2 regions of the Nonomuraea sp. NPDC001831 genome follow, and region 1 is predicted to be linked to the other one. Evidence: riboswitches for the same ligand, from Rfam matches in the RefSeq annotation. Region 1 holds a riboswitch; the other holds the start of a gene.

Region 1 (15,520 bases):
ACGAAGCCGCCGCCCACGGAGAAGTAGACCTTCTCGCGCACGGTCCCGCCCTGCTCGTCGCGGGCGGTGAAGCGCATGCCGTTGGGGTGCTCGGGCAGGGAGATCTTGCGCTCGAAGACGAGGTCCTGGCCCACGACGAAGGGGATCTCGTGCTCGCCGTAGAGCTTGACCGTGCCCGAGGCGCGCATCTCGGCCAGGCGGGCGTCGACGGAGTCGACGTCGACCAGCTCCGGCTTCTCACCGGACAGGCCGAGCAGCACCGCCTTGTCGCTGCCGTGGCCCTTGCCGGTCAGGCCGAGCGAGCCGTACAGGATGACCTCGACGCGGGCCACGCGGGGGAGCAGGCCGTCGTCGTGCAGCCCGCGGGCGAACTTGTGCGCGGCGGCCATCGGGCCGCCCGTGTGGGAGCTGGACGGTCCGATGCCGATCTTGAAGAGGTCGAAGACGCTGATCGCCATTGATGGGCGCCCTTCAGTTCAGGAAGTGCCGGGGCCCGCCGCGGGCCCCGGCGTTGATGTCAGGACTCGCCTGAGGTGAGCGCCGTGTACTCCTCGGCGGACAGCAGGTCCTCCGCGTCGCCCTCCATGCGGACGCGGAACATCCAGCCGTCGCCGTACGGGTCGCTGTTGGCCAGCGACGGGTCGTCGGCCACGGCCGAGTTCACCTCGACGATCTCGCCGCCGACCGGCGCGTAGATCTCGCTCACCGACTTGGTGGACTCCACCTCGCCGACCGAGTCACCCGCCTCGACGGTCGAACCGACCTCGGGGAGCTGCACGAAGACGACGTCACCAAGAGCCTCGGCGGCGAAGGCCGTGATGCCGACGGTCACGGTGATGCCGTCGTCCACGCCCGACACCCACTCGTGCTCCTTGGTGTAGTTCAGGTCGTCAGGGATGTTGCTCACTTGTTCCTCCTGTAGAAGGGCAGCTCGACCAGGTCCATAGGTTCATGGCTGCCCCGGATGTCCACGGCCAGACCTGTGTCGGCCCCGGCGTCCACGTAGGCCATCGCGATGGGCTTGCCCAGGGTCTGGGAGGGCGCACCGCTGGTGACCTCGCCGACGACGGCGCCGTCGCGGGTGACCGGGTAGCCGTGACGCGGCACCCGGCGGCCCTGGGCGACCAGGCCGACGAGGCGGCGGCGGGGCTGGTCGTCCTTGACCGCCTCCAGTGCCGCCCTGCCGACGAAGTCACCGGGCTTGTCGAATTTCACCACTCTGCCCAGCCCCGCGTCGAACGGGGTCAGGTCGGAGCTCAGCTCGTTGCCGTAGAGCGGCATGCCGGCCTCCAGCCTGAGGGTGTCGCGGCTGGACAGACCGGCGGCCCGCAGCCCGTGCGGCTCGCCCGCGGCCTCCAGGGCGCGCCAGAGCGGCACGGCGTCCTGGTTGGCGACGAACAGCTCGAAGCCGTCCTCGCCGGTGTAGCCGGTGCGGGCGATGAGCGCCTGGCGGCCGTCGACCACGCCGGGCAGGCCCGCGTAGTACTTGAGATTGTCGAGGTCGGCGTCGGTGAGCGTGGCCAGGATCTCCTGGGCCTTCGGGCCCTGGATCGCGATGAGGGCGTACTGCTGGGAGCGGTCATCGACCGCCACGTCATACGACTTAGTACGATTTTTCAGCTCATCCGCGACCTTGTCGGAGTTCGAGGCGTTGGCCACCACCATGAACTCCTCGTCCGCCAGCCGGTAGACGATGAGGTCGTCGAGCACCCCGCCGCGCTCGTCCACGATCATCGTGTACCTGGCCCGGCCGGGCGCGAGCGCCGACAGGTGACCGACCAGCGCGTAGTCGAGGGCCTCTGCGGCCTGCGGACCGGTCAGGAAGATCTCGCCCATGTGCGAGAGGTCGAACAGCCCGGCCGCCTCGCGGACGGCTTTGTGCTCCGCCGACTCGCTGCCGTACCGGAGCGGCATGAGCCATCCGGCGAAGTCGGTCAGCGTGGCGCCTAGGGCCTCGTGGACGTCTCGTAGCGGCGTAGGTCGGGACATTTGTCGCACCTCAGGACAGGATTGGATGCCAGCATCCTCCCCCTCTGTCATGGATGCCTGAGAGCTTCGCCCGAGTTTTGCCGGACTTTCACCTTCGGCGAGGCCCCGAGGGCCTGCTTTCCAGAGGTCACCTCCCCGTAAGAACGCCTTACAGGGCTGCCGCGCGGTCCTTTGCCTTGAGAGGTTCGCGGGGAGGGCTTGCTCCTTCAGGGACCCTGACCGGCTGTCAGGGTGCTCTCCCGCACGGTTTCGCCGGTGATGTCCGTCAGCCTAGTGCCGTCATGGGGGTGTTGTCGCGCTTCGCCCTCCGCCATCCGCCGCATCCGCGACATCCCGCACACAGCGAAAAGCGGCCGCGGCCCCGGAGAGGCGGGGTCGCGGCCGCGTTGGTGGCCGCGCGCGAGCCGGTCATGGCAGGTCAGCTCGCACGCGGCAGCTCGGGGCGGGCCGGCGGTGATCGGCCCGCGCGGGGCTCGGGCCCGTGGATCAGGCCCGTGGATCAGGTCCGAGGATCAGACCCTGAGGTCAGGCCGGATCAGGCCCGTGCCCAGAGGGCGGGCACGTTCGGCGGCTCCCAGCCCGGCAGGCTGGTGTGCGCCTGGAGGCAGCGGTAGCTGACCCCCTGGTAGGTGACGACGTCTCCGGCCGTGTACGACTTGTAGGCCGTCCAGGTGGTGCCCTGGCCGTCCCCTCCGACGGTCAGGGTGAAGGACGCGGAGTGGTCCGCCGTCGTCCCGTCGCCGTTGATCCCTATGGTGTACGTCCCCGCCGCGACGCCGCTGGTGGTGGCGATCGTGACGGTGGACGACTGGCCCGCCTGCACCGTGGACGGGCTGAAGGAGACGGTGACCCCGCTCGGCACGTTCCCGGCGGAGAGCGCGACGCTCTGCGCCTGGCCGGACGTGACCTGGGTACTGACCGCCGCGGTAGCCGACTGACCGGCCTGGACCGATGCCGACGACGGGGTCACCGAGATCGAGTAGTCGTTCTCCGTGGGCGTGCTGGTGCCCACGGCGAGCTTCCATATGGCGTACGCGATGGCGTCGGAGTTGCGGTCGAGCGCCGTGGTGTTGATGGCGCTCGGGTAGCTGTCGCAGGCGCTGTGGTAGCAGCGGTCGAACGCCTGCCCGGCCGAGCCGCCCCACTTGGCGGCCTGGGCCGAGCTCTTGACCGCCCCGGCCCCCGTGGCCAGGCCGCCGACCCGGACGCCCGCGCTCTTGAACGAGGCGTGGTCGCTGCGGCCGTCGCCCTCCCTGTCGCCCTCGGTCTGCAGGCCGATGGTGGCGAAGTAGTCGTTGAAGGTGCGCTGGATCGCCGCGTCGTCGTCGTAGACGAAGTAGCCGGCGTTGGTCGAGGCGATCATGTCGAAGTTCAGGTACACCTCGACGCCGCTCGCGCCGCCGTTCTGCACGTAGTACCTGGACCCGACCATGCCCGCCTCCTCGGCGCCCCACCAGCCGAACCGCACGTGCTTGGTGAGGGTGGGCTTGCGGGCGGCGAGGGTGAGGGCGTTCTCCAGGAGCGCGGCCGAGCCGGAGCCGTTGTCGTTGATCCCGGGGCCGGCCGCGACGCTGTCGAGGTGGGCGCCGAGCATCACGGTCTGGTTGGCCGGGCCGCCCGGCCAGTCGGCGATCAGGTTGCTGCCGCCGCTGAAGTTCTGCACGCGGGTGGTGAAGCCGGCCGCGTCCAGCTTGCCCTTGATGTAGTTCATCGAGGCGGTGAAGCCCGGCCTGCCCGAGGCGCGGTTGCCGCCGTTGCTCGTGGCGATGGACTGCAACTGGCTCAGATGCGCCGTCACGTTCGCGACGGGGATGTCGGGCGCGGGGTCGGCGGCGGCGCCGGCCGGTCCGGCCGGCGTGGTGAGGGTCAGGGCCAACGCGGCGGTGGCCGCGGCGCCCAGCCTGAGCATGGCGTTCACGTTCTGTGGCTCCTCAAGGGGGTTGGGCGGCCACCCCGGCGTGGCCGCCCAGGTCGTGCGACTTAGACCGGCTGCCAGAGGGCAGGGGTGTTGGGCGGCTCCCAGCCCGGCAGGCTGGTGTGCGCCTGCAGGCAGCGGTAGCTGGTGCCCTGGTAGGTGACGGTCTGTCCGGCCGTGTAGGCCGTGTACGTCTGCCACGTGGTGCCCTGGCCGCCGCCCACCGTCAGGCTGAAGGAGGCCGAGTGGTCGGCGCTCGCGCCGTCGGCGTTCAGGCTGATCGTGTACGTGCTGGGCGTCACGCCGCTCGTGGTCGCGAACGTCACCGTGGACGACTGCCCGGCGGTGATCGTGGACGGGCTGAAGCTGACCGTCACGCCCGCGGGCACGTTGCTCGCCGACAGGGCGATGCTCTGCGCCTGGCCGGCGGTGACCTGCGTGCTGACCGTGGCGGTGGCCGACTGACCGGCCTGCACCGAGGCCGACGACGGGGTCACGCCGAAGGAGTAGTCGTTCGGCGAGCTCTGCCCGATCTGCAGGTTGTAGGTGGCCTGGCGGTCCACGTCGGCGCCGTCGGCCGTGATGGCGATCGAGTGGGTGCCCTGCGGGCTGCTCGCCGAGGTGGTGATCGTCAGCGTCGAGCTCTGCCCCGCGGTGATGGTGGCCGGGCTGAACGAGGCGGTCACGCCGGCCGGCAGGGTGCCGGTCCGCAGGGTGATCGACTGCGCCGAGCCGCCGGTCACGGTGGTGCTCACCGTGGTCGTGGTGCTCTGGCCGGGAGTGACGCTGCCGGAGGCGGGGTTCAGGTTGACCGAGAAGTCGTTGCTGCCCTGGGTGCAGGTCGGCTCGCCGGACTGGGCCCGTACGCTGACGCCGTCCCAGGCGTTCTTGACCACGTTGAACTCGGTGCAGCTGCCCGGGTACAGGGTCTTGGCGGCCTGGAGGGTGGCGACCCTGGCCTTGGCGTGCGTCCACGGCTGGGTCTTCGTGTTCAGCGCGGACATGAACACCTCACCGGCCTTGCGGATGCCGATGCCGGTGATAGCGGCGCCGTTGTCGCAGCGGGTGCTGGCGGGCTTGCCCGAGGGGTTGGTGCCCTCGGCCACCAGGTAGAACCAGTGGTTCTGCGGGCCGGCCGCCGCGTGCACCTCGGTGTTGGGGATGGAGGCGCTGTAGCAGTTCGGGTGGCCGAGGGCCGACGGGTTGTACATGTTGCGGATCGGCCCGGACCCCGAGAGGTTGACCTCCTCGCCGACCAGGTAGTCCGGCGGGTCGTTCGGGTTGTTGGCGTACGCCTCGGTGAGCGCGCCGAAGATGTCGCCGGTGGACTCGTTCATGCCGCCGGTCTCGTTGCCGCTGCCCGAGCCGCCGCTGGTGAACTGGAAGATGCCGTGGCCGAACTCGTGGCCGACCACGTCCATCGACGTGAGCTGCTGGGAGTTGGCGGAGTTGTGGCCGAAGGAGCCGTACTGGCCGTTCCAGTAGGCGTTGACGTCGGCCAGGCCGACGCGGGCCGGGTAGCCGCCGCCCTGGCCGTTGATGCCGTTGCGGCCGAGCCAGGCGCTCAGCATGTCCCATTCCCGCTGCGCGGCGTACAGGGCGTCGACGCAGGCGGTCTCCAGGTTCGTGCCGGAGCCGTTGCCCCAGGTGTCGGTGGTCTTCGTGTACGGCGTGCCGTTCTGGCCGCCGCATGCCACACCGCTCCTGCGGGGGTCGCGCATCGTGTACGACGGGCTGGTGTCGATGGTGACGGTGCCGACGTAGTAGCTGTTGCCGGTGCCGTCGCGCACCTCGTCCCAGTCGTCGATGACCTTGCCGGTCAGGGCGTCCACGTAGACGTGGAGCTTGGTCTCGTGACCGGTGGCGTTGGCGCCGGTGACGAGCACCTCCCAGGCCAGCCGCGGGGTCGTCGTGGTGGCGTGCACGGACAGCACCGGCGTGGCGACGGTCTCGACCCTGGCCACCTTGGCCCTGGCCGTCACGGCGGCCTGGGCCGCGGTGACCTTCGCCTTCGTGCCGATCCCGATCTTCGTGCGCTGCCCGGTGGCGACCGTGTCGACCACCGCGCCGGAGGCGTCCGTGGCGACGACCACGTCGCCGCCGTAGACGGGCAGGCCCGCGTGCTTACGGGCGTAGGTCAGGTACTGCAGGCCGCGGACGCCTTCGACGGTCGACGTCAGCGTGAACGTGTCCTGCTCGGATGCCAGCAATGCCGCCGAGTCGGCCAGGATCGCGTTGTGTGCGGTGGCGATCGCGTTCCTGCGCTCGTCGGGGCTGGGAGGATCGGCCACCTGCGACGCTTGGGCTGTGGCGCTCGTGGCGCCCACCAGCGAGCTGGTGGTCAGGGCTAGCGCGAGCATTGCGGCAGCCCCCAACCTGAGTTTGGGGTTCACTCTCTGGCTCCTCAGGGGGGTGTGGAGTGGAAGAGCCCCGGCCGGCTGGGGATGAACACAGGGTGACACCGGGATGGCGCGACCCGGTACCCAACAAATTTCCTATAACGTGGTGATATGGCCCTCTGAGCTGGGATTTCGCGGGATTTTAGGGCGTAGAAAAGGTAAAGAAGCTTTCCAGTAACGGTCTCAGCAGGCCGCGGTGAACGCCTCGAAGAGCGTCAGTCCCTCGCCCGCCTCCGGGTGCCACTGGACCGCTGCCGCGAAGCCGCCGGAGTCGAGCTCCACCGCCTCGATCGTCCCGTCGCCGGCCGTGGCGGTGACCGTGAGCCCGGGGGCGAGCCGGTCGATCGCCTGGTGGTGGTAGTGCGGGACCGCCACCGGGTCCGTGCCGAGCACCTCGGCCAGGCAGCTGCCGGGCACGGGCGTGACCGGCAGGTGGCCGAACTCGCCGGGCGCGGGGGAGTGGCCGGTGTGCCCGGTCACGTCGGGCAGGTGCTGGTGCAGGGTGCCGCCGAGCAGCACGTTGAGCACCTGCAGCCCGCGGCAGATGCCCAGGAACGGCAGCCCGGCCTCCAGGGCCGCCGCCAGGAGGGCGAACTCGGCCTCGTCCCGGAACTCCCGGACGTAGCCGGTGCACTCGTGCGCCGCCCGGCCGTACCTGGCCGGGTCGACGTCGCCGCCGCCGGCCAGGACGAGACCGTCGAGCCGCCCCACGACCTGGGCGGGATCGCCGGCCGGCGGCAGCAGCACGGGCTGCCCGCCGGCCTGGACGATCTTCTCGACGTACATGTACGGCAGCAGCGCGACGGGCAGGTCCCACACGGTGAACCGGGCGGGCTCGACGTACGTCGTGACGCCGATGACCGGACGGGTCACAGCGGCGTCACGTACGCGCCGGAGATGCCGCCGTCCACCAGGAACTCGGCCCCCGTGATGAAGGAGGCGTCGTCGCTGGCCAGGAACGCCACGGCGGCGGCGATCTCCGACGCCTCGGCGAAGCGGCCCACCGGGACGTGCACCAGCCGCCGCTGGGCCCGCTCGGGGTCCTTGGCGAACAGCTCCTGCAGCAGCGGCGTGTTCACCGGCCCGGGGCACAGCGCGTTGACCCGGATGCCCTCGCGAGCGAACTGCACGCCCAGCTCGCGCGACATCGCCAGCACGCCGCCCTTGGAGGCCGTGTACGAGATCTGCGACGTGGCCGACCCCATCACCGCCACGAACGACGCGGTGTTGATGATCGCCCCCTTGCCCTGCCGCCGCATGTACGGGATGGCGTGCTTGCAGCACAGGTACACGCTGGTCAGGTTCACCTCCTGGACGCGGCGCCAGGCGTCCAGGCCGGTCTCCAGGATCGAGTCGTCGTCGGGCGGCGAGATGCCGGCGTTGTTGAAGGCGACGTCCACGCTGCCGTAGGTCTCGTGGGCCGTGGCGAACATCCGGACGACGTCGTCCTCGCTGGTCACGTCGGCCTTGACGAAGAGGCCGCCGACCTCGCCCGCGGCCTTGGCCCCGGCCTCCTCGTCGATGTCGACGCAGACGACCTTCGCGCCCTCCTGCGCGAACCTGCGCGCCGTGGCCAGCCCGATGCCGCTGCCCGCGCCGGTGATGACGGTCACCCGGTCCTGCAAACGCTGCACTGTCACTCCCAGGAAATGAAGACGTTCTTGGTCTCGGTGAAGGCCGTCAAGGCGTCCGGGCCGAGCTCCCGGCCGAGGCCGGACTGCTTGAAGCCGCCGAACGGGGTCCAGTAGCGCACCGAGGAGTGCGAGTTCACCGACAGGGCGCCCGACTCCACCGCGCGGGCCACCCGCAGCGCCCGCCCGACGTCGCGCGTCCAGATGGACCCGCTCAGCCCGTACGGGGTGTCGTTGGCGATGCGCACGGCCTCGGCCTCGTCGGTGAACGGCACCACCGACACGACCGGGCCGAAGATCTCCTCGGTGAAGGCGCGGTCGGTGACCTTGGAGGTGAGCACGGTCGGCGGGAACCAGTAGCCCTTGCCCTGCGGGCAGTCGCCCTGGAGGTAGGGCGTGCCCTCGACGAAGCCGCGGACGCGTTCCAGGTGCTCGGCGCTGATCAGCGGGCCCATCTCGGTGGACTCGTCGAGCGGGTCGCCCACCTTGACGCCGCGCACCGCCGCCGACAGGCGTTCCAGGAACTCGTCGTACACCTCGGCCTGGACGAGGATGCGCGAGCGGGCGCAGCAGTCCTGGCCGGAGTTGTCGAAGACCGCATAAGGGGCGGTTTTTGCTGCTTTTTCGAGATCTGAGTCGGCGAAGACGATGTTCGCGGACTTGCCGCCCAGCTCCAGCGTCACCCGTTTGACCTGCGCCGCCGCCTTCGCGGCGATCTCCTTGCCCACCTCGGTCGAGCCGGTGAACACGATCTTGGCCACGCCGGGGTGCTCGACCAGCCGGGCCCCCGCGACCTCCCCTTCCCCGGGCAGCACCTGGAGCACCCCCTCGGGGAGGCCCGCCGCCAGGGCCAGCTCGGCCAGCCGCAGCGCCGTGAGCGGAGTCCACTCCGCCGGCTTGACGATCACCGTGTTGCCCGCCGCCAGCGCCGGGGCGACGCCCCACGACATGATCAGCATCGGGAAGTTCCACGGCACGATGACGCCCACCACGCCCAGCGGCTCCTGGAACGTGACGTCCACGCCGCCGGGCACCGGGATCTGCTTGCCGTGGTTGCGCTCGGGGGCGGCGGCGTAGAAGTGCAGCACGTCACGGACGGCCCCGGCCGCCCAGCGCGCGTTGCCGATCGGGTGCCCGGCGTTGTCCAGCTCCAGCCGGGCCAGCTCCTCGCCGTGAGCGTCCACCAGGTCGGCGAAGCGGCGCAGCAGCCGCGCCCGGTCGCCCGGCGCCACCTCCCGCCAGCTCCGGTACGCCTTCGCGGCCCGCTCCACCGCCCGGTCGACCTCGGCCGCGTCGGCCGGCTCGACCTCGGCGACGACCTCTTCCGTCGCCGGATTAACGATCCTCATGCCCTACCGTCACATTCGCTCGAAACCACGGAACAGCTCCCAGTCCGTCACCGCCGCGTCGAAGGCGGCCAGCTCCACGCGGGCGTTGTTCGCGTAGTGCTCGACCACGTCGTCGCCGAACGCCTCCCTGGCCAGCTTCGACCCCTCGAACAGGGCGAGCGCGTCCCGCAGCGTGTGGGGCACGGTCTCGGCGCCGGAGTCGTAGGCGTTGCCCGTGAAGGCGTCCTCCAGCGGCAGCTCCCGGTCGATGCCGTCCAGCCCGGCCGCGATCAGCGCCGACACCGCCAGGTACGGGTTGACGTCCCCGCCCGGCACCCGGTTCTCCACCCGCAGCGACGGCCCGTGGCCCACCAGCCGCAGGGAGCAGGTGCGGTTGTCGACGCCCCACTTGACGGCGGTCGGCGCGAAACTGCCGGGCACGTAACGCTTGTAGGAGTTGACGTTGGGCGCGTACAGCAGGGTGAGCTCGCGCATGCGGGCGAGCTGCCCGGCGATGAAGCGCGCGCCGAGCGGCGAGAGCCCGTACGGCCCCTCGCCCGCCATCGCCAGGCCGCCGTCGAGGCCGCGCAGTGAGATGTGGATGTGGCAGGAGTTGCCCTCGCGCTGGTTCGGCTTGGCCATGAAGGTGATCGAGCGGCCCTCCTGGGCGGCGATCTCCTTGGCGCCGTTCTTGTAGATCGAGTGGTTGTCGCAGGTGCGCAGGGCCTCGTCGTAGCGGAAGGCGATCTCGTGCTGGCCGAGGTTGCACTCGCCCTTGGCCGACTCGACGTACATGCCGGCGCCCTCCATGTCGCGCCTGATGCGCCGCAGCAGCGGCTCGACGCGGGCGGTGCCGAGGAGGGAGTAGTCGACGTTGTAGAGGTTGGCGGGGGTCAGGTCGCGGTAGGCGCGCCGCCAGGCGTCCTCGTAGCTGTCGTCGTAGACGACGAACTCCAGCTCGGTGCCCACGTACGCGGCCAGGCCCCGCTCGGCCAGACGGGCGAGCTGGCGGCGCAGGATCTGCCGCGGCGAGGCGGTGACCTCGCCGCCCTCCTCCCAGGCCAGGTCGGCCATGACCAGGGCGGTGCCGTCCTGCCAGGGGACCCGGCGCAGGGTGGACAGGTCGGGCTTCATCGCGAAGTCGCCGTAGCCGCGGTCCCAGGAGGACATGTCGTAGCCGGAGACGGTGTTCATGTCCACGTCGACGGCGAGCAGGTAGTTGCAGCCCTCGGAGCCGTGGTGCAGCACCTCGTCCAGGAAGTAGCGGGCGGAGAGCCGTTTGCCCTGCAACCTGCCCTGCATGTCGGCGACGGCGAGCAGCACCGTGTCGATCCGGCCGGAGGCGACCTCGCCCCGCAGTTCCTCGACGGACAGGAATCCGTTGCCCGCTGGTTCGCTCACCCTAGGTCGCTCCGATCTGCTCTGAAGCGCTTTCCCGTTGATTGGGCTAGTCTCAGACCATTGATGTGCATGCCGGGATCGCTTGTCAAGACCTGAGGACACCTTGGACGATTCGGCGCGTTTGATGACAGTGCTCCGCCCGGTAAGGGCGGGAAACGCCTTCGAGGAGACCGTGGAACGGCTGCTCCAGGCGATCAAACTGGGCGTGGTGGCGTACGGCGACAAGCTGCCGCCCGAGCGCGAGCTCGCCGTGCGGCTGGGCATCAGCAGGGTCACCCTGCGCGAGGCCATCCGCGCCCTTCAGGACGCCGGCTACCTCGACGTGCGGCGCGGCCGGTACGGCGGCGCGTTCGTCACCTATGTCCCGCCGCGGCCCGACGCGGGCGACCTGCGGCAGGCGGTGGCCGACATGGGCGTGGCCGAGCTGTCGGACGCGCTGACGTTCCGGCTGGCGGTCGAGTGCGGGGCGGCGCAGGTGCTGGCCGCGGCCGGGCCGGCCCCCGCCCAGCGGGAGGTGCTGCTGCGCCGGCTCGCCGAGCTGGACGCGGCGCCCCTGGAGGACTACCGGCGCCTGGACACGGCCTTCCACCTGTCGATCGCCGAGCTGACCGGCTCGACGCTGCTCGCGGCGACGTGCGCCGACGCCCGCTCCCGGGTGAGCGACCTGCTGAACGCGATCCCGATGCTCCAGGTGAACATCGAGCACGCGGCCGCCCAGCACCGGGCCATCGTGGACGCCATCCTGGCCGGCGACCCGGACGCGGCACGCCGGGCCATGGCCGAGCACCTGGAGGGCACGGCAGCCCTCCTCCGCGCCTTCCTGGCCTGAGCGTGGGCGGGGATGTCAGGCGGCCGGGGCGCGGACGTGGAAGGTGTGGCGGGTGCCGTCGGGCCAGGTCAGCGTGATCTCGTCAGCCGTCACCGCCGCCGTCGGCACGCTCGGCGTGATGTCGTCGCCCGCCGCCGACGCCGCGCCGGCCGGGGCGCTGCTCAGGACGGCGGCGCTGACCGCCCAGCCGTCCGCCGCGACCCCCTCCAGCACGGGCACGGCCGCCGGGGCTCCGAAGGCGCTGCCCTCGGGGTCGTCGGCGACGTGGGCCCGGCTGTAGCCGCGCACCGCGACCAGCTCGGAGACCAGCCCGTCGCCGTCCCGGACCCGGGCGCCGGGCCCGCCGACCGGGTCGGCCAGGTAGGCCGGGTCGGCCGGGTCGGCCGGGTCGGCCGGGTCGGCCGGGTCGGCCGGGTCGGCCGGGTCGGCCGGGTCGGCCGGGTCGGCCGGGTCGGCCGGGTCGGTCGGGTCGGCCGGATAGGCACGGTCGACCAGGTCGGTCGTATAGGCCAGGTCGCCCCGGTCGGCGGCCGCGACGAGCGCCCAGCCGCTCTGCCGCACTGCCGAGCCCGGCGCGACCCGATGGACGCGCACCTCGACGGCCCCCCTGACCACGCTCAGGCTCTCCACGCCGGCGCCCGCCGACGCGGCCCACGCCAGGTCGCCCGCCGAGCCCGCACCCCGCGGCGTGATCGTGCCGCGCCCGGCGACCGTGCCGTCCGGGCCGACCACGCCGAAGTGGTTGTCGGGGACGCCCGTGGTCGGCGCGGTGCGGGTGGAGTAGGCGTAGCGGTCGTACAGGGGGTCGCCGGGGTGGTGCTGGCTGCCGTGGTTGAGCAGGCGGGCGACGTCGCCGGTGTGCTGGACGACCAGTCCTGGGCCGGGCAGCGCGGCGAGGCCGGTGGGGCCGGGCTCCTCGGGCGCCGTCCACACCGGGTGGCCGGCCGGCAGCAGCAGCCCGAGGAACGCCTTCGACGCCCAGTACGGCGACGCCGAGCCGGAGTAGGACTGCAGCGACGGCTCGTGCGGGCCGTGCCAGCCGAGCGTGAGCAGCCCCTCGGGGGAGAGCGCGCCCTCGTCGAGGAACCGGCGCAGGACGCCGGAGGCGATGCGGCGGGTCTGGCCGGGGGAGAGCGGGGTGGCGTCCAGCAGGGCGCCGGCGAAGAGCGAGGTCGCCGAGGCGAAGCGGTAGGTGAGGGAGCGGCCGTGGTAGAGCATGCGGCCGTCCTGGTCGAAGGTGAGGGCGTAGCTCTCCAGGAAGCGGCGCAGGCGGGGCCCGGGGGAGCCCTGGCCCGACAGGTGGGCCAGCAGGGCCGGGTAGAGGTGCATGGCCCAGCCGTTGTAGTGGTCGAAGGAGCGGTTGTCGCCGTCGGCGTACCAGCCGTCGCCGGCGTACCAGGGCTCGATGCGGGCCAGGCCGCGCTCCACCGCCGCGCCGGCCTCCTCGGCGTGCAGGCCGACGGCCGACAGGAAGCCGCCCACCATGGCGGGGAACAGCCACCAGTTGTTGTCCACCGGCTCGTGCCGCAGGGCCCCGGCCAGGTAGGCGGCGACGCGGTCGCGGGTGGCGGGGGACAGGCGGTCCCACAGGCGCTCGCGGGTCAGCCAGAGCGACAGGGCGATCGAGGCCGCCTCGACCATGGGCTGGGTGCGGTCCTCGATCGGCTGCCAGACGCCGGGGCCGGACTCCAGGCCGCGCGCGTACGGGGCCAGCAGCTCCTCGGGGCCGCCGCCGGCCACCCGGAAGGCGGCCAGCAGGAAGGTGCGCGCGTACCCCTCCAGGCCGTCGCAGCGCGACCAGCTCTCGCGTCCCGGCAACGTGATCACGGCGCCGTCCGCGGAGCGGTACGGTTCCACCGCGGCCAGCAGCCCGTCGGCCACCGCCGCCCAATGGGCGCGGGTCCAGCCGGTGTACGGGCTGAGCGTTCGATCCTCCGGCGGAAGCGGGAACATGCGGCACTCCAAGGGACGTCCGGTCTCGGCCGGGACCTTAGCATCCTGATCGAACGAAAGTATCCGTTCAAAAACGAAAGCACTTCCCGCTAGGATCGTAGGGTCGAGTCAGAAGGAGTCGCGGTGTTCGCCGAACAACGTCATGAACTGATCCTGCGCGAGGTGCGCGAGCGCGGTTCCGTACGCCTGGCCGAGCTGGTCGACCGGCTCAACGTCTCGATGGTCACCCTGCGCAGGGACGTCGAGCACCTGGCCGGCCAGGGCCTGGTCAACCGCGTGCACGGCGGCATCACCCGGCCCGAGTCCGCGCCCGCCGCCACCAGGGAGCGCTCCCTCACCCTCGGCATGCTGGTGCCCTCGGCCACCTACTACTACCCGGCCGTCATCAGGGGCGCCCGCGAGCAGGCGGAACGGCTGGGCGCGCGGCTCGTCCTCGGCGTCTCGCGCTACGACGACGAGGAGGACCGCACCCAGGTCAGGCAGCTCGTGGAGGCCGGCATCGAGGGCCTGCTGCTCACCCCGAGCAGGCAGCCGGACGCCTCGCACGAGGGCTGGCTGGCCGAGCTGGGCGTGCCGGCCGTGCTCGTCGAACGGCGGGCCGAGCTGGGCGGGCCCGCCTCGCTGCTGGACGCGGCGGCCTCCCACCACGCCCACGGGGCCTTCCTCGGCGCGCGGCACCTGGCCGAGCTCGGGCATCGGCGCCTGGCCATGGTCTCGCGGGACAGTCCGACGGCCCCCCGGGTGCGGCACGGGTTCCTCGCCGCCGTCCGCGACCTGGGGCTGGCCGCGCCCGTGCACCTCGACGTCGCGCAGGAGGGGCCCTCGCGCGAGCAGGTGGCCGACGTGGTCGCGGCGATCAGGGGCGGGGTCACGGCCATGCTGGTGCACAACGACGAGGACACGTTGCTGCTGGTCCAGCACCTGCGCACGGCAGGGGTGCGCATTCCCGAAGAGGTGTCGCTGGTCGCCTACGATGACGAGGTGGCGGCGCTCAGCGACCCCCCGCTCACGGCCGTCGCGCCCCCCAAGGCCGCGGTCGGCCGCTGTGCCGTCGACCTGCTGGTGAGCCGGATCCAGGAGGGCCCGCGGCGCCCTGCCCAGCACGTGGCGCTGCTGCCCGAGCTGAGGGTCCGGGAATCCACGGTCGCGCCGCGTCCGTAACGTTACGCATCCATTTCGTTATTGATCGATTTGTGGCCTCTCTCTAGACAACCGATCGAGTATGAGCGAATGATGCCTTATCGATCGAAAGCGATGAGGAGCCATCGATGGGACGCAAGAGCGCCGGCATTGCCGGACTGCTGGCCGGTATGAGCCTGCTCGCCGCCGCGTGCGGCAGCACGGAGCCGGCGCAGCCCGCGGGCGAGGCGGGCAAGCCCGCCGAGGTCACCTTCTGGGGCTGGGCGAAGGGCACCCAGCAGGTCGTGGACGCCTTCAACAAGTCACACAAGGACGTCCAGATCAAGTACGAGGAGATCCCCTCGGGCAACGCGGGCGGCTACGCCAAGTTCTCCAACGCCGTCAAGGCCGGCAACGCCCCCGACGTCATGTCCGTGGAGTACCCGCAGCTGCCCGACTTCGTGAACCAGGGCGCCCTCCAGGACATCTCGGCCGACGTGGCCGACGTCAAGTCCAAGTACCCGGCCGAGGTCTTCAGCCTGGTCGAGCTGGGCGGCAAGGCGTGGGCGCTGCCCATGGACGCCGCGCCGCAGGTGTTCTTCTACCGCAAGGACCTGTTCGAGAAGAACAAGATCGAGGTCCCCAAGACCTGGGACGACTTCCGCGCCGCCGCCGAGAAGGTCAAGAAGGCCGACGGCAAGTCCCGCATCGCCACCTTCTTCCCCGACGACCCGAGCGTGCTGGCCGCGCTGTCGTGGCAGGCGGGCGGCAAGTGGTTCGGCACCGAGGGCGACGCCTGGAAGGTGACGATCAACGACGAGCCCAGCAAGAAGGTCGCCGAGTACTGGCAGGGCCTGATCAAGGACGACCTGCTGAAGGTCCAGCCGTCCTTCAGCCAGGAGTGGAACGCCGCCTTCGAGAACGACACCCTCTGGGGCTACGTCGGCGCCAACTGG
Region 2 (15,520 bases), on a different contig from region 1:
GCCGTGGCCGGCCTGCCCGACCCGGAGTGGGGCGAGGCGGTCACGGCGTTCGTGGTGCCGGCCGACCCCGCCGCGCCGCCCACGCTGGCCGAGCTGCGCGCCTACTGCCGCGACCGGCTGCCCGCCCACGCCGCGCCCCGCGACCTGCGTCTCCTCCCCCGTCTGCCGCTGCTGCCCAACGGCAAGACCGATCTCGTACGGCTGCGTACAGGAACCTGACGCGGCGCGGCTGCGTCATAACGGGGAGAAGGAAGGGAGCCTTCATGAACCAGACCCGCAAGATGTGGGCGTCCGCGGCGGTCGTCGGCGTGATCGTCGTCGGTGGCGCGTCGGTCGCGGCGGCCGCCTCGGCGGGCAAGCTCGACGCCGTCGCCAGGGAGACCCGGGCCGTGGTCGACCAGCAGGTCGATCAGCAGGTCGACCAGGCAGCCGACGAGGCGGCCGAGCAGACGTCGCCGACCGGCCGTCCGGCGCCTTCGCCCGGCGACCCCGAGGGCGTCGTGGTCTCCACGGAGGTCAATCCCGATCCGCGCGAGGTCATCGACTACTGGACCGACAAGCGCATGGAAGAGGCCGAGCCGATGCCCATGCCGGAGGGGACCGGAAGCTTCGAGGTGGCGGAGTAGTTCCCGCCTTCCGGGGGTGGCGCGCCCTGTGGGCGTTCCGCCCCTTTTTCAGCCCTCCGGGAACAAATAGCGGTGGATGGCGTTATTGATACTGGTGCGCCGAGCGGAGTGACCACCGCCCCACCACAACCTGCCTGATCGCTTCGACTCCGTACGGAGGAGGTGTCCTCATGCCCAGAACCGCCGTGGCGACCCCACCCGCGACTCTCGACCAGCTCATTGAACGAGGGCGAGCCCAGGGTCACCTTTCTCTGGCGGAGCTGCGCGACGCGTTCGCCGAGGCCGGCATCAGCCCCTCTGAAGGCCGCACGATCCTGCGCGAGCTCTCGGAGGCCGGTGTGAGCCTGGCTGCCGAGAACGAGCCGTCGCTGGCCAAGACCGCCGCCAGAAAGACCACCCAGAAGACCGCGAGCAAGAGCGCCCCCAAGCCGAGGAAGGCTTCCGGGGCAAAGGCTACCGGCCGCACGGCCGCCGAGGCAAAAAACCCGGTGGACGGCAAGCCGGAGCACGAGGAGGACGTGGCCCCCGACGACCTCGAGCTGACGGCCGAGGACGCCGAGATCGAGAACGAGGCCATGGACCTGGACGACAACCAGTCCGTGATGGGCGACTCGGTCCACACGTACCTGAAGTCGATCGGCCGCCGTACCCTGCTCACCGCCGCCCAGGAGGTCGAGCTGGCCCGCCGGATCGAGGCTGGCCTGTACGCCGAGTACAAGCTGGAGACCGACCCCGACGTGCCGCCGTCCGTGCGCGACGACCTGCACCTGGTCATCGAGGACGGCCGGCAGGCCAAGGACCACATGCTGGAGGCCAACCTGCGCCTGGTGGTCTCGGTGGCCAAGAAGTACACCGACCGCGGCATGTCCCTGCTGGACGTCGTCCAGGAGGGCAACCTGGGGCTGATCAGGGCCGTGGAGAAGTTCGACTACACCAAGGGCTTCAAGTTCTCCACCTACGCCATGTGGTGGATCCGGCAGGCCATCCAGCGCGGCTTCGCCGACTCCGCCCGGACGATCCGGCTGCCCGTGCACGTGCTGGAGATGCTCTCCAAGCTGTCGCGGATCGAGCGGGACATGCACCAGAGGCTGGGCCGCGAGCCCACGCCCGAGGAGCTGGCCGTCGAGCTCGACAAGACGCCGGACCAGATCGAGGAGCTGCTGCGCACCAGCCGCCAGCCGATCTCGCTGAACGCGACCATCGGCGAGGACGGCGAGACCACGATCGGCGACCTCATCGAGGACGTCGACTCGCCGGAGGCGTCGGAGATCGTCGACCGCCAGCTGCTGGGCGACCAGCTGCGCGGCGTGCTCGACAACCTCTCGCCGCGCGAGGCGAAGATCATGGCCCTGCGGTTCGGCCTGGTGGACGGCAAGCCGCACACGCTGGACGAGATCGGCAAGCACCTCGGCCTGACCCGCGAGCGCATCCGCCAGCTGGAGAAGGAGTCGCTGTCGAAGCTGCGCCACCCGAGCAACACCCGCCCGCTGCTCGACTGGGCCAGCTGACCCGCACCGCCCCGGCCGCCGCCGTCAGCCCCTGACGGCGACGGCCCAGCAACGCGGACCCCGGCCGTCAGGACCTGACGGTGACGGGCCCGGAACGCGAGCCCCGGCCGTCAGGACCTGACGGTGACGGGCCCGGAACGCACGAAGAGCCCCGGCGCGCGCTGCGCCGGGGCTTTCGGGTGCCTTCGGTCAGACGGTGGCGGGCACCGGCCGGGGCACGCGCGGGATGCCCCACATGCGGTTCTCCTCGCGCAGCGTGCGCAGCCGGTCGACCTCGGCCGTCCACATGGCCCCGCGGGGGGTGGCCCTGGCCTTGCGGCGCGCGATGCGGTCGTCGTACGAGCGCACGCCGAACGTGGCCCGCTGCCCGGCCTCGGCGGCCCGCAGCGCCTCGGTCAGCGCGACGTCGAACGCCCGGCCCGCGGCCAGCAGCTCGATCTCGTCGGCCGCGGCCGCACGCAGGTCGCGCACGATCTGCTCGGCCTGCCTGGCCTTGTCAAGCAGCTGCGGGAAGCCCTTGGAGATCTCCTGGTCCGCGTGGTAGCGAACCTCGGCCTCCCGGCTCACCCGCGGACGGAAAAACGCCATCGACCCTGCCCTTCACGCAGTCTTTGCTGTTCAACCCACAAGGGTACGCCGTCCGACACCGCCTCCGAACACCGGGCGACGGACGGGGCCGCCCAGTAAGATGATCACCATGCCCGCAAAGAGACCTCCCGTGCCACTCTCCCGCGAGCGCATCATCGAGGCCGCACTCCACATCGCCGACAGCCAGGGGCTGCGCCGGCTCACCATGCGCCGGCTGGGCGACGCCCTGGAGGTGGAGGCCATGGCCATCTACCACCACCTGCCCCGCGGCAAGGAGGCGCTGATGGACGCGCTGGCCGAGCACGTCACGACCGTGCACGTGGAGCAGGCGGCCACCTGGCAGGAGACGGCCAGGGCGTGGTGCCGGGCGGGCCGGGAGCTGCTGCGCGAGCATCCGGGCGTGCTCGCCCTGGCGCTGACCAAGCCGCCCAAGGGCGCCACCACGGTGGCCATCAGGGAGCAGACCGAGCAACTGGCCGACGGCGGCCTGAGCGACGCCCCGGAGGCCGTGCGCGCGCTGCGGGCGTTCGTCTTCGGCAGCGTGGCGGTCGAAGTCCAGCAATCCGGATGGGCTGACCCAGAAGTCGATGAATGGGTCAGGAGGGACGAAAGAGCGGATGTCGACTTCGAAAGAGGGCTCGACGCTTTGCTCAAGGGGTTGCAAACGTAGTGCGCGTGTCGCGCTTGGCCCGTTATCCTGCATAAGGCACGCTGTGTCGAAGGTCACACGACCGGGGGATCCTCCTGTAACAGTCCGAACGGGCTATGTCGGACCGTGTGACACACGTCGCACACTTGCCAGAACAACAAACCCGAGCGGCTCCCGTCCCTCTCCCGGGAGCACCCACGAGATATCGGAGGCACGCCGATGTGCCCGCACGACCCGGCCTGTCCGTCTGCCGAGGCGCCGGACCGCGAGGCAGCACGCACCCTCGCATGCCACCCCGAGCAGGGGTGGAGCCTTCTCTGCAACGGCGTCGTCCTGTTCGAGGACACCGGGGAGCTGCTGCCCAGCGGCACCGTCATCGCGCCGCACCGGCCCGACCCCCTGGTGGGCGCCGCCTGACGGCGGCGTAGCCGCCGATCCACCGGGCCACGACCTCGCCCACCCGGGCGGGGTCCCGCTTCAGGTCGTGGCCCTCGCCCGGCAGCACCACCAGCCGGGTGCAGTCCGCGGGATCCGGCACTCCGAACGGATCCCGGTCCCCGTTGACCACCAGCACGTCGACCCCGGCCCCGCGCAGCTCCTCGGCCCTGGAACGCTCCGGCTTGCCGGGCGGGTGCAGCGGGAAGGCCAGCGCCACCACCGCCGCCGCGCCCACCGCCGAGGCCGTACGGCAGGCCACCCGGGCGCCGTTGCTCCGGCCGCCCTGCACCAGCGGCAGCCCCGGCCACCCGGCGCGCAACTCGCCCAGCACCGCTTCCCAGGCCTCGTCCTGCCGGGCGGCCGAGCCCGGCGCCCGCGCCCCCGCGACCCGGAACGCCTGCGACACCCTGGCCACGGTCGCGCCCACCCCGAGCGCGGCGTCGCGGACGGCCAGCAGGTCGGGCGCGTCCACTCCCCCGGCCGAGCCGTGGGTCAGCACCAGCAGCAGCCGGGCCTCGGCCGCCTCGTCGACCTGCACCAGCGCCGGCCCCCGCGGAGTCATGATCTCCATGGCAGCACCGTACCTGGGGAGGATCCGCCGTTGGCTCCCAGGTCTGATGACGGCGCGCCGGACAACCGGGATGATGGCTTTCATGTCAGAGATGCGCCCGATCCGGGACGACCTGCAGGCCACCCTCGACGCCCGCCGCGACCTCGGCCCCGACTACGAGGCCGCGCTCGTCGAGTCCTTCGTCGAACGGCTCGACGCCACCATCGCCGCCCGCGTCCAGGCCGAGCTGAGCGGCCAGGGCCTCGCCCCGGTCAAGGCCAAGGCGAAGCAGCGGCAGAACAACGGCGCCGCCATCATCCCCGTCGCGCTGGGCTCGATGGGCCTCGGCATCCCGCTGACCGCCATCGCGGCGGGCAACTCGGGGCTGGTCGGCCTGACGATCACGTGGCTGGCGATCGTCGCTATCAACGTGGCCGCCGCCGTGGCCATCATGCGCCGCGGCTGAGCCTTCCCCTCACGGCACTCAGGTGTCGCGGTGGAAACGCAACCGGACCTCGGCGGCCATGGTCCGGTCCTCGTGTTCGAGGCCGTAGGTCCACACCTGGCCGGCGTCCTCGGTGCGCCCGCGCAGCGGCAGCGTGCGCGCCAGCAGCTCGATGGCCAGCGCGCCCGTCTGGGGGTCGGCCCCGCTCTCGACGGCCTCGGCGAACTCGGCGCAGGCCAGTTCCAGGTGCGCGATGCCGAGCAGCACCCGCAGCCCCGGCAGCTCCCGCGCCGGGGCGAACTCCAGCGCGTCCAGCAGCAGCCCGGCGGCCTCCCCCGGGTCGCCGTACTCCAGCAGCGTCTCGGCGAGCTGCCGGGCCGCGTGCGCGGCGGCCTCGGCGTCGCCTGAGTCGAGGCTCGCGTCGAGGGCGGAGCGCAGCTCCTTGCCGGCCTCCTGGGGGCTGCCGGCCAGCCGGGCCAGCGCGAGGTGCGCCAGCGGGACGTAGGCCGGCGTGCCGACGCCGAGCACCGCCTGCCAGGCGGCCCTGGCCTGGTCGTCGCGGCCCTCGCGCTCGAACCCCTGGGCCAGGTGGCAGGCGGCCTGGGCGGCGTACTCGGGATGGCCGGTGGCCAGCGCGGTGCGGGCCGCGGCGCGGGCGGCCTCGGTGTCGCCGCGCTCGTCGAGCACCACGGCCAGCCCCACGGCCGCCTGGGCCCGGTCGGGGCTGTCGGGGTCGGCGACCAGCTCGGTCAGGATCGCCGCCGCACCCTCCAGGTCGCCCCCCTCGGCCAGGCGGCGGGCGGTGTCGAGGGGCGGGGTCTGCAGCTCTGAGAACGTCAAGAGAGCTCCTTCCGGCGACGGATCGCACCGAGCCTAACGGCTCGTCGCGATCATGTCTGCTCACTTGACGGTGCCGGACTGGGCCGGGTCCGGCGCGGGCCCCCGGGCGGGGACCCGCGCGGGCGGATCAGTCCTCGTACGCCTCCAGCGGCGGGCAGGAGCACACCAGGTTGCGGTCGCCGTACGCCTGGTCGATGCGGCGGACGGGCACCCAGTACTTGCCCTCGCGCAGCGAGGCCAGCGGGTAGGCCGCCTCGGTCCGCGAGTACGGGTGGGCCCACTCGTCGGCGGTGACCGACTCGGCCGTGTGCGGCGCGTTGCGCAGCGGGTTGTCGGTCTTGTCGTAGTCGCCGGAGGCCACCTTGGCGATCTCACCGCGAATGGCGATCATGGCGTCCACGAACCGGTCGAGCTCGTCCAGGTCCTCGCTCTCGGTCGGCTCGATCATCAGCGTCCCGGCCACCGGGAAGGACATGGTCGGCGCGTGGAAGCCGTAGTCGATCAGGCGCTTGGCCACGTCGTCGACGGTGACGCCGGTCTCCTTGGTGATCTGGCGCAGGTCCACGATGCACTCGTGGGCCACCAGGCCGCCGCGGCCGGTGTAGAGCACCGGGTAGTGCGGGGCCAGCCGCCGGGCCAGGTAGTTGGCCGACAGGATGGCCTGCTCGGTGGCCGCGGTGAGGCCCTCGGAGCCCATCATCCGCACGTACGCCCACGAGATCGGCAGGATGCCCGCCGAGCCGTACGGGGCCGCCGAGACCGGGCCGACCGGGCTGCCGTCGCGCAGCGGGTGGCCGGGCAGGTAGGCCGCCAGGTGGCCGCGGACCGCGACCGGGCCGACGCCGGGGCCGCCGCCGCCGTGCGGGATGCAGAACGTCTTGTGCAGGTTGAGGTGGGACACGTCGGCGCCGAACTCGCCCGGCTTGGCCAGGCCCACCAGGGCGTTGAGGTTGGCGCCGTCGACGTAGACCTGGCCGCCGGCCTCGTGCACCTTGGCGCACACCTCGGTGATCGACTCCTCGTACACGCCGTGCGTGGACGGGTACGTCACCATGATCGCGGCGAGCCTGTCGCGGTGCTTGGCGATCTTGGCGTCGAGGTCGGCCAGGTCGATGTTCCCGTCGCTGTCGCAGGCCACGACCACGACCCGCATGCCCGCCATGACGGCGCTGGCCGCGTTCGTGCCGTGGGCCGAGGACGGGATCAGGCACACGTCCCGCCCGGTGTCGCCGTTGGCCTGGTGGTAGGCGCGGATGGCCAGCAGGCCGGCGAACTCGCCCTGGGAGCCGGCGTTCGGCTGGATGGAGACGGCGTCGTAGCCGGTCACCTCGGCCAGCCAACCCTCCAGGGTGCCGATGAGCTCCCGGTAGCCCTCGGTCTGGGCCTCCGGCGCGTACGGGTGCACGCCGGCGAACTCCGGCCAGGTGATCGGCTCCATCTCGGTGGTCGCGTTCAGCTTCATCGTGCACGAGCCGAGCGGGATCATCGAACGGTCGAGCGCGATGTCCTTGTCCTGGAGCCTGCGCAGGTAGCGCAGCATCGCGGTCTCGGAGCGGTGGCTGTGGAAGACCGGGTGGGTCAGGTAGTCCGACTCGCGCAGCAGCCCGTCCGGCAGCGCGTCGGCCTCCAGCGCCACCTCCTCGCGCTCGACGCCGAAGGCGGCCCACACCTTGACCAGCTCGGCCGCGCCGGTCTTCTCGTCGCAGGCGATCGAGACGTGGTCGTCGTCGGCCTGCCACAGGTTGACGCCCCGCTCGGCGGCGGCGGCCACCACCTCGGCGGCCCTGCCGGGCACGCGGACGAGCACGGTGTCGAAGAACTCGCCGTGCACGACCTCCAGGCCGGCCTCGCGCAGCCCGCCGGCCAGCGCGACGGCGTGCCGGTGCACGCGGTGCGCGATCCGGCGCAGGCCCTCGGGGCCGTGGTAGACGGCGTACATGCCGGCGATCACGGCCAGCAGGACCTGGGCGGTGCAGATGTTGCTGGTGGCCTTCTCGCGGCGGATGTGCTGCTCGCGGGTCTGCAGGGCCAGCCGGTAGGCGGGGTCGCCGTCGACGTCGACCGACACGCCGACCAGGCGGCCGGGCATCTGCCGCTGCAGGCCCTCGCGTACGGACATGTAGGCCGCGTGCGGCCCGCCGAACCCGAAGGAGACGCCGAAGCGCTGGGAGGAGCCGACGGCGATGTCGGCGCCCAGCTCGCCGGGGGCGGCCACGAGCGTGAGGGCCAGCAGGTCGGCGGCGGCCACGACGAGCGCGCCCGCCTCGTGCGCCCTGGCGGCCACGTCGCGGAAGTCGCGCAGGCGGCCCGAGGCGCCCGGGTACTGGACGAGCACGCCGAAGCACTCGGGCAGCTCGCCGTCGAGGTCGTGCTCGACCAGCGTGATGCCGAGCGGCTCGGCGCGGGTGGCCAGCACGGCCTTGGTCTGGGGCAGCGTGTCGGCGTCGACGACGAACACGTCGCTCTTGGACTTGCCGGCCCGGCGGGCCAGCGTCATGGCCTCGGCCGCGGCGGTGGCCTCGTCCAGCAGGGAGGCGCCGGCGACGTCGAGGCCGGTCAGGTCGGAGACGACCGTCTGGAAGTTCAGCAGCGCCTCCAGGCGCCCCTGCGAGATCTCCGGCTGGTACGGCGTGTAGGCGGTGTACCAGCCCGGGTTCTCCAGCAGGTTGCGCCGGATGACGGCGGGCGTGACGGTGTCGTAGTAGCCCAGGCCGATCATGGAGGTCAGCACCCGGTTGCGGGAGGCCAGCGCGCGCAGCTCGGCGATGGCCTCGGTCTCGCTCGCGGCGGCCGGCAGCTTGAGCCGGTCCTTGACCCTGATGGCCTCGGGCACGGCCACGGCCACCAGATCGCCGACGGACTCGAAGCCCACGGCCTCGAGCATGCGCTGCTGCTCGGACTCCGATGGGCCGATGTGCCTGGACGAGAACGGCGGAGCGGACAGGTCGGTCATGGAGGTTGCCTCCCGAGGCTTGGAGACCGGCGCCAGGGCGCGGGCGAGTGCCGGATCTCCCCCTCTGTCATCGCGACGTCATCGCGACCTGAGAGCTTCACCCCACCGTGGGGCTTGCACCGTCGGTGAGGTGCGCCTGGCGGGCGCACCTGCTTTCCAGAGTTGCCTCACCCGAGCGGTACGGGATGCCTGAGAGATTCCGGGGAGGGTTGCTCCTTCGGCGCCCCAGGACCGAAGCCCAGGGACTCTCCCGCACGGGGTCATCAGCCTTACTCTGTCCTAGATTACTACGGTGTGTTCAGCGGTTCAGCTCACCCCGTGCGGCGTGCGCGACGCCGCTTGGCGAGCTCGTCAGCGGGATGGTCGGCCGGGACGGTGTCCTCGACCGCCGCCCGTTCCCCCGGCAGCTCCGCGAGGGAGCCCTCGACCTCTCGCCAGACCCGGCCGAGCGCGATGCCGAACACGCCCTGGCCGCCCTGGAGGAGATCGATCACCTCGTCGGCCGAGGTGCACTCGTAGACGCTGACACCGTCGCTCATGAGCGTGATCTGCGCGAGGTCGGCGACCCCGCGGTCACGCAGATGCTGCACGGCGGTGCGGATCTGCTGCAACGACACCCCGGTGTCGAGCAGCCGCTTGACGACCTTGAGCACCAGGATGTCGCGGAAGCTGTAGAGCCGCTGCGAGCCCGAGCCGTGCGCGGCTCTTATCGTGGGCTCGACCAGGCCCGTGCGCGCCCAGTAGTCGAGCTGCCTGTAGGTGATGCCGGCCGCCGAGCAGGCTGTGGGCCCGCGGTATCCGATGTCGTCGGGCACGGTCGCAGGCTGCTCGTCGAAGAGCAGGCCCTGCTCTCCGGCACGCTGCCGCGCGCTCTCGCGCCGCACCGGATCTTCCTGGCCGGCCGTCTTTCCCTCGCCGCTGCTGACCGCCACGCGGACCTCCGGCTTTCTCTCATCCCATGGCCTGATCTGGGGGTTCGTAAAGGGCGACCACGGGTTTCACTTGCACCGTAGGACCGTGACCATGCTCAGTCAACGATCCGGCTCGGCGCGTCGTGAAGCGTAAATGCACTGAAATACCTACCCCGCCCTGCCGAAGTCCTCGGGAGTGATCGTGTCAAGGAACTCCCTGAACTTCTCCACCTCGTCCTCCTGGTCGTCAGGGATGATCACACCGGCCTCCTGGACGACCTCTTCGCTGGCGAAGATGCGCGCGCCGGTGCGCAGCGCCAGGGCGATCGAGTCGGAGGGCCGGGCGCTGACCTCCACGCCGTTGGAGAACACCAGGTCGGCGAAGAAGATGCCGTCACGCAGGGCCACGATGTTGACCGCGCGCAGCCCGACGCCGAGCGCGCTCAGCACGTCCCTGAACAGGTCGTGCGTGAGCGGCCGGGGCGGCGGCTCCTCGGCCTGCGCCAGGGCGATCGCGGTCGCCTCGGTCATGCCGATCCAGATCGGAAGGAACCGTTCCCCGTGTGCCTCCTTGAGCAAGACGATCGGCTGATTTGTGGGCATCTCAACTCGAACGCCCACGACCTCCATCTGCAACACGGGCTGCTCCGTATTCGACCGGCCGGTCGCCCGGCACAGCTGTTGACTGGGTCGTTTCTGCTACACGCTTGTGTATTTCAACGTAACACCCGGCAGGCCTGGAATGTGCCCCGGCCTTCCAGCTCCGTGCCCTCAACGGCCCAGGACAGACCTGACGCCGAGGCGCACCAGGGAGGCGTGCAGGTCGAGCAGGAGGGTGGACAACTCCCTGGCGGCCTCGTCGGCCTCGCCGATGGCGCCGGGCGCGCGCCGCTTGAGTATGGGCGCGACGGTCTGCTCGACCAGCCCGCACTCCCGCTCGGCGGCGGCCTTGACCGCGCGCAGGTGGCGGGCGTGCAGGCCGAAACGGGCCAGGGCGCCGACGGTGCGCGCGATCTTCAGCGCCTCCTCGTCGTAGCGCCTGGCCACGGGGGCGAGCAGGCCGTAGTCCTCCAGCTCGGCGAGGGTCTCCTCGTCGATGCCGGCCGCCTCCAGCAGCTGGGCCCGGTCGTAGCGGATCTCCTGGGTCTGCTGCACCGCGCGCGGACGGCCGAAGCTCTCGGCCATCCTGTCCTTGATCACCCGCAGCGGCAGGTAGTGGTCGCGCTGCTCGGTCAGGATGAACCGCAACTGCTCGACGTGGAGATGGGTGAACTTGCGGTAGCCCGAGGGGCTGCGCTCGGGCTCGATCAGCCCCTCACCCTCCAAGAAGCGGATCTTGGACACGGTGACGTCGGGGAACTCGCCCTGCAGCAGGGCGAGCACCTCCCCGATGCTCATGTGCGAGCGTGCCGCCTGTGAGCTCATGCGCCGGCGTTGACCCTCATCAGGAAGACGAGGCGGAACTTGCCGATCTGCACCTCGTCTCCGGAGTGCAGGGGGACCTCCTCGATGCGCTCCCGGTTGACGTAGGTGCCGTTGAGGCTGCCCACGTCGCGTACGGAGAACTGGCCGCCGCGGTGGCGGTAGAACTCGACGTGGCGGCGCGAGACGGTGATGTCGTCGAGGAAGATGTCGCTCTCCGGGTGGCGCCCGGTCGTGGTGAGGTCCTTGTCCAGCCGGAACCGGCTGCCCTGGTTGGGCCCTCTGGTCACCGTGAGCAACGCCGTGCCGGGCGGGAGCTGTTCGACCAGCGCCCGTTCGGCCAGGAGCATGTCGCCTGTCTCAGCCTCGTACGCCTCGATTCCCGCGACCGAGATCGTCGACGTGGTGTCCCCGGAGACCTCGGGTCTGGTCAGCGGTGACCCACAGCGGGAACAGAAACGGGCATCCTCGGGGTTGGCGTGCCCGCACTGCGTGCAGTAGACGCTCGGCATCGATCGGCTCGGCCTCCTACCGCGAAGACGCGGCGACGGTGCTGGGGACGCGCCTGCCTTCGCTCTTCAAGTTTGCGAATGCCGCAACTTACGCTGATCAGCGGCAAAGGTCAAGGCGGGGCGCTGGACTGCGGTTCGGACGCTGACAAAGTTACCGCCGCCCCCACCCCGTGGTCCATGCCGCCGCGCGTTTCTACATTACGATCTTGCGGCACTCCGCGCGCACATCTCGGGCGAAGGCTTTTCCGCTACTCTACGTGATCAGACGGCCGCCTGCTCGACCACGCGGGCCCACCGTTCGAGCAACGCCTGCGCGCCGTCCATGTCGGGGGCCTCGGCCCACAGGTCGGTGACCGGCTCGGCGGCGGCGGGCAGGATCAGCACCCACGACCCGTCGTCGCGGGCGACGCGCACGCCGTCGGTGGTGTCCACGCGCCAGCCGTCGGGCTCGGCCTCGGCGGCCTCGATGACCGAGCGCATCACCGCGCCCTTGGCCGCCCACTGGGTCGGGACGCTCCGCCGCAGCAGCTTGACCTCGGGGATCCTGGCGTCGATCTGGCTGAGCGACAGCCGGGTGCGGGCCACCAGCCCCAGCAGGCGCATGAACGCCGCCAGGCCGTCGATGGCCGGGCTGAACTCCGGGACGACGAACCCGCCGCGCCCGTCGGCCGCGAAGATCATGTCGGGGCCCTGGGCGGCGGAGGTCAGGGCGTCGAGCGCGGTCGAGGTCCACTGCACCTGCACGCCGTGGAAGCGGCAGACCTGCTCGGCGACCCGGGTGGTGGTGACCGGCAGCGCCACCCGGCCGCCCCGGCGCTCGGCCGCCACCAGGTCCAGCACGACCAGCAGGGCGCGTTCCTCGCTGATGAGCTGGCCGGTCTCGTCCACCAGCGCGATGCGTTCGCCGACCGGGTCGAAGCGCACGCCGAACGCCGCCCGCGAGGAGCTGACCAGCTCCGACAGGCGTTGCAGGTCGCGGCGGCGCTCGGCCAGCGTCTCGGTGGGCGAGACGTCGTCCAGCCGGGCGTTGACGGTGAGCACCTCGACGCCGGCGCGGCTGAGCAGCGTGGGCATCACCAGGGAGGAGGTGCCGCCGGCGCAGTCGACCACGACCTTCATGTCCTTGACGCCGGTGACGCCGATGGCCCGCATCAGCTCGTGCGTGTAGCCCTCGACGGCCCTGGCCGGGTAGTGCAGCTCGGCGATCTCGCCGGGGAAGGCCCGCCGGTACTCCTGGCGGGAGAAGACGCGCTCCAGCTTGCGCTGGGCGGCCGGGGGCAGGTCGGCGCCGCGGTCGTCCATGATGACGATGTCGACGCTCTGCGGGTCGCCGGGCGTGGTGCGCAGGGCGATGCCGCCGGCGGCCGACTCGCGCGCGGTGTGGAAGCGGGCCACCGGCAGCGGCGCGGCCTCCAGGTCCAGGACGTTGATCGCGGCGGCGGTCAGGGCGCCGATGACGGCCCGCTTGAGCGCCCTGGCGGCCAGCGAGCAGTCGCGGGAGGTGACGACGTAGGCGCCCTTGCGCAGGGTGGTGGCGTACGCGCCGGCCAGCCGGACGCACAGCTCGGCGGTGATCTCGACGTTGACCAGGCCGCTGACCCCGCGCGGGCCGAACAGGTTGCGCTGGCCGCGCGACTCCCAGATGACGCTGGTGTTGACGACCGCGCCGGCCTCGATGGTCTTGAACGGGTAGACCTTGACGCCGCTGGAGACGTACGCCTCGGCCTCGATGACGCACTCGTCGCCGATGACGGCGTTCTCCTCGACGCGGGCGCCGCCCATCACGTCGGTGCTCTTGCCGATGACGCAGCCGCGCAGGTGGGCGCCGGGACCGAGGTAGACGTTGTCGTGGACGACCGCGCGGTGCAGGAAGGCGCCCTCGCGCACGACCGCGTTGTTGCCGAGCACGGTGTACTCGCGCAGCTCGGCGCCCGCCTCCACCTTGGCGTAGTCGCCGATCAGCAGCGGTCCCTTCAGGACGGCGTCGGGGTCGACCGTGGCCGAGTCGGCCACCCAGACGCCCGGGGAGAGCTCGAAGCCGCCGATGTCGAGGCGGACCCGGCCGGACAGCGCGTCGGCCTGGGCCTTGAGGTAGCTGGCGTGGGTGCCGACGTCCTCCCAGTAGCCGTCGGCGACATAGCCGTAGATGGGGGCGCCGCGTTCCAGGAGGGCGGGGAAGACGTCCGAGGACCAGTCGACCGGTTCGCCGTCGGCGACGGCGTCGAGGATCTCGGGCTCCATGACGTAGATGCCGGTGTTGACGGTGTCGGAGAAGACCTGGCCCCAGGTGGGCTTCTCCAGGAAGCGCTGCACGCGTCCGCTCTCGTCGACGATGATGATCCCGAATTCGAGCGGGTTGGGAACGCGTTTCAGACCGATGGTGACAAGAGCCGAATTTTCGCGATGAAAACGGATCATGTCGGATAAGTCGATATCTGTGAGGGCGTCGCCGGAGATGACCAGGAAGCGGTCATCGCGCAGGCGGGCGGCGGCGTTCTTGACGCTGCCCGCGGTGCCGAGCGGCAGGTCCTCGGTGGCGTACTGGAGGTTCATGCCCAGCTCGTCGCCGTCGCCGAAGTAGTTGCGCACGAGGGCGGCCAGGAACTGCAGGGTGACGACCGTCTCGGTGATGCCGTGCCGTTTGAGCAGGCGCAGGACGTGTTCCATGATCGGGCGGTTGGCCACCGGGAGCAGAGGTTTGGGCTGGTTGGCGGTCATCGGACGCAGCCGAGTCCCCTCCCCGCCCGCCATGACGACCGCCTTCACCCGATCACTCCTTCGTGGTCGCGGTTACGAGTTGGCGCACCTGCACCACATACAGGATCCCTGCCCACCAATACAGGCCCGTGCCCCAGAGCGCGAAGGCCCACCCGGCAATTCGCGCTATATCGGCATACCACCCGGTGTGGGAGGCGAGGAAGAGCAGCGGGAAGGCGTACATGAGGTTGAACATGGCGGCCTTGCCCAGGAAATGCACCTGAAGTGCCTTATATCCGTGTTTGCGAAGTACGGGGAACGAACAGGCGACGAAGAGCTCCCGCGCCACGATGACGGCCACCAGCCACCACGGGATGACCTCGCGCAGCAGCAACGCCAGGATCGTGGCGAAGACGTACAGCTTGTCGGCGGCCGGGTCGATCACCCGGCCGAGCTTGCTGGTCTGGTTGAACGCGCGAGCGATCTTGCCGTCGAGCCAGTCGGTGAACCCGGCCACGATGAGGATGGCGATGGCCCACCCGTCCGCCCTGGGCCCCAGAACCAACCAGAGGAACACGGGCACGCCGAGCAGGCGCAGGAAGCTCAGCAGGTTGGGAACCGTCCAGATCCGGTCCTCGGCGGAAGTTTCGCTCACGCAGAGACCCTACTGCGTGGAACTCCGGCACAGACGCCCCACCAGGGACCATTCCCCGCCCGCCCGCCCCCGCCCGGACGCGGGGGCCGACGGGGGTCGGTGGCGTTTCGCGGCATGTGGGGGCGGGAAAAGGCTGGATGATCGATCCCCCCGCGTCGCCGGCCTGCCTTGGGGGGATCGGATGTGGCCCTGGGAGTCCGGCGTGCTGCGGGACGCGCCGGAGATCGCCTTGTTCCTCTGCCTGGCCCTCGGGTTCGCCCTGGGCAGGCTCAGGTTCCGCGGCGTGGCCCTCGGCGGCGCGGCCGGGACGCTGGCCGCCGCCCTCGCCGTCGGGCTGCTGACCGGCGGCGTCGAGGTCCACCAGCAGGTGCGCGTGATCGCCTTCTCGATCTTCGCCTTCACCCTCGGCTACACCCTCGGGCCCGCCTTCTTCGCGGCGTTCTCCGGACGCAACCTGCGGTACCTGTGGTTCACGGTCGTCGAGGTCGTCGGGGCACTGGCGGTCGCGGCGCTCGCGGCGGACGCGCTCGGGCTCGACCCGGGCACCACGGCCGGGCTGGTCGCCGGGGCGGCGGCCGGCCCGGTGGCGTTGGGCACGGCGGCCGACGCCCTGCAGGCCGCCGGGGTCGCGCAGCAGGCGCTCGGGCCCGCGTACGTCCTGTCCTACCTCCTCGCCCTGGTCACCATCGCGCTGCTGACCGTCAGGGCCGCGCCCGCGGCGCTCCG

What was found. Region 1 has a riboswitch for glycine ahead of gcvT (glycine cleavage system aminomethyltransferase GcvT). Riboswitches for the same ligand answer to the same signal wherever they lie in the genome.
Region 2: another riboswitch for glycine. It lies ahead of gcvP (aminomethyl-transferring glycine dehydrogenase); the one in region 1 lies ahead of gcvT (glycine cleavage system aminomethyltransferase GcvT).

The regions. Positions count from the first base shown of each region.
Region 1 is NZ_JBIATU010000002.1:192,407-207,926, reverse strand. Features, by position in the region: gene ACFYYW_RS06490 (L-serine ammonia-lyase) at 1-458, opposite strand, end outside; gene gcvH (glycine cleavage system protein GcvH) at 518-907, opposite strand; gene gcvT (glycine cleavage system aminomethyltransferase GcvT) at 904-1,989, opposite strand; glycine riboswitch at 2,024-2,123, opposite strand; glycine riboswitch at 2,144-2,241, opposite strand; gene ACFYYW_RS06475 (M28 family peptidase) at 2,525-3,898, opposite strand; gene ACFYYW_RS06470 (M4 family metallopeptidase) at 3,970-6,264, opposite strand; gene ACFYYW_RS06465 (gamma-glutamyl-gamma-aminobutyrate hydrolase family protein) at 6,487-7,176, opposite strand; gene ACFYYW_RS06460 (3-oxoacyl-ACP reductase) at 7,173-7,937, opposite strand; gene ACFYYW_RS06455 (aldehyde dehydrogenase family protein) at 7,940-9,283, opposite strand; gene ACFYYW_RS06450 (glutamine synthetase family protein) at 9,293-10,663, opposite strand; gene ACFYYW_RS06445 (FCD domain-containing protein) at 10,788-11,492, shown strand; gene ACFYYW_RS06440 (DUF2264 domain-containing protein) at 11,508-13,445, opposite strand; gene ACFYYW_RS06435 (substrate-binding domain-containing protein) at 13,569-14,606, shown strand; gene ACFYYW_RS06430 (extracellular solute-binding protein) at 14,714-15,520, shown strand, end outside.
Region 2 is NZ_JBIATU010000006.1:177,014-192,533, forward strand. Features, by position in the region: gene ACFYYW_RS21445 (AMP-binding protein) at 1-219, shown strand, start outside; gene ACFYYW_RS21450 (hypothetical protein) at 264-626, shown strand; gene ACFYYW_RS21455 (RNA polymerase sigma factor) at 797-2,134, shown strand; gene ACFYYW_RS21460 (hypothetical protein) at 2,324-2,722, opposite strand; gene ACFYYW_RS21465 (TetR/AcrR family transcriptional regulator C-terminal domain-containing protein) at 2,853-3,392, shown strand; gene ACFYYW_RS21470 (DUF5999 family protein) at 3,591-3,788, shown strand; gene ACFYYW_RS21475 (alpha/beta family hydrolase) at 3,745-4,380, opposite strand; gene ACFYYW_RS21480 (hypothetical protein) at 4,463-4,825, shown strand; gene ACFYYW_RS21485 (hypothetical protein) at 4,844-5,644, opposite strand; gene gcvP (aminomethyl-transferring glycine dehydrogenase) at 5,772-8,597, opposite strand; glycine riboswitch at 8,764-8,860, opposite strand; gene ACFYYW_RS21495 (MerR family transcriptional regulator) at 8,909-9,529, opposite strand; gene ACFYYW_RS21500 (bifunctional nuclease family protein) at 9,677-10,147, opposite strand; gene ACFYYW_RS21505 (MerR family transcriptional regulator) at 10,280-10,906, opposite strand; gene ACFYYW_RS21510 (FHA domain-containing protein) at 10,930-11,442, opposite strand; gene ACFYYW_RS21515 (mannose-1-phosphate guanyltransferase) at 11,704-14,208, opposite strand; gene ACFYYW_RS21520 (CDP-alcohol phosphatidyltransferase family protein) at 14,213-14,794, opposite strand; gene ACFYYW_RS21525 (hypothetical protein) at 14,976-15,520, shown strand, end outside.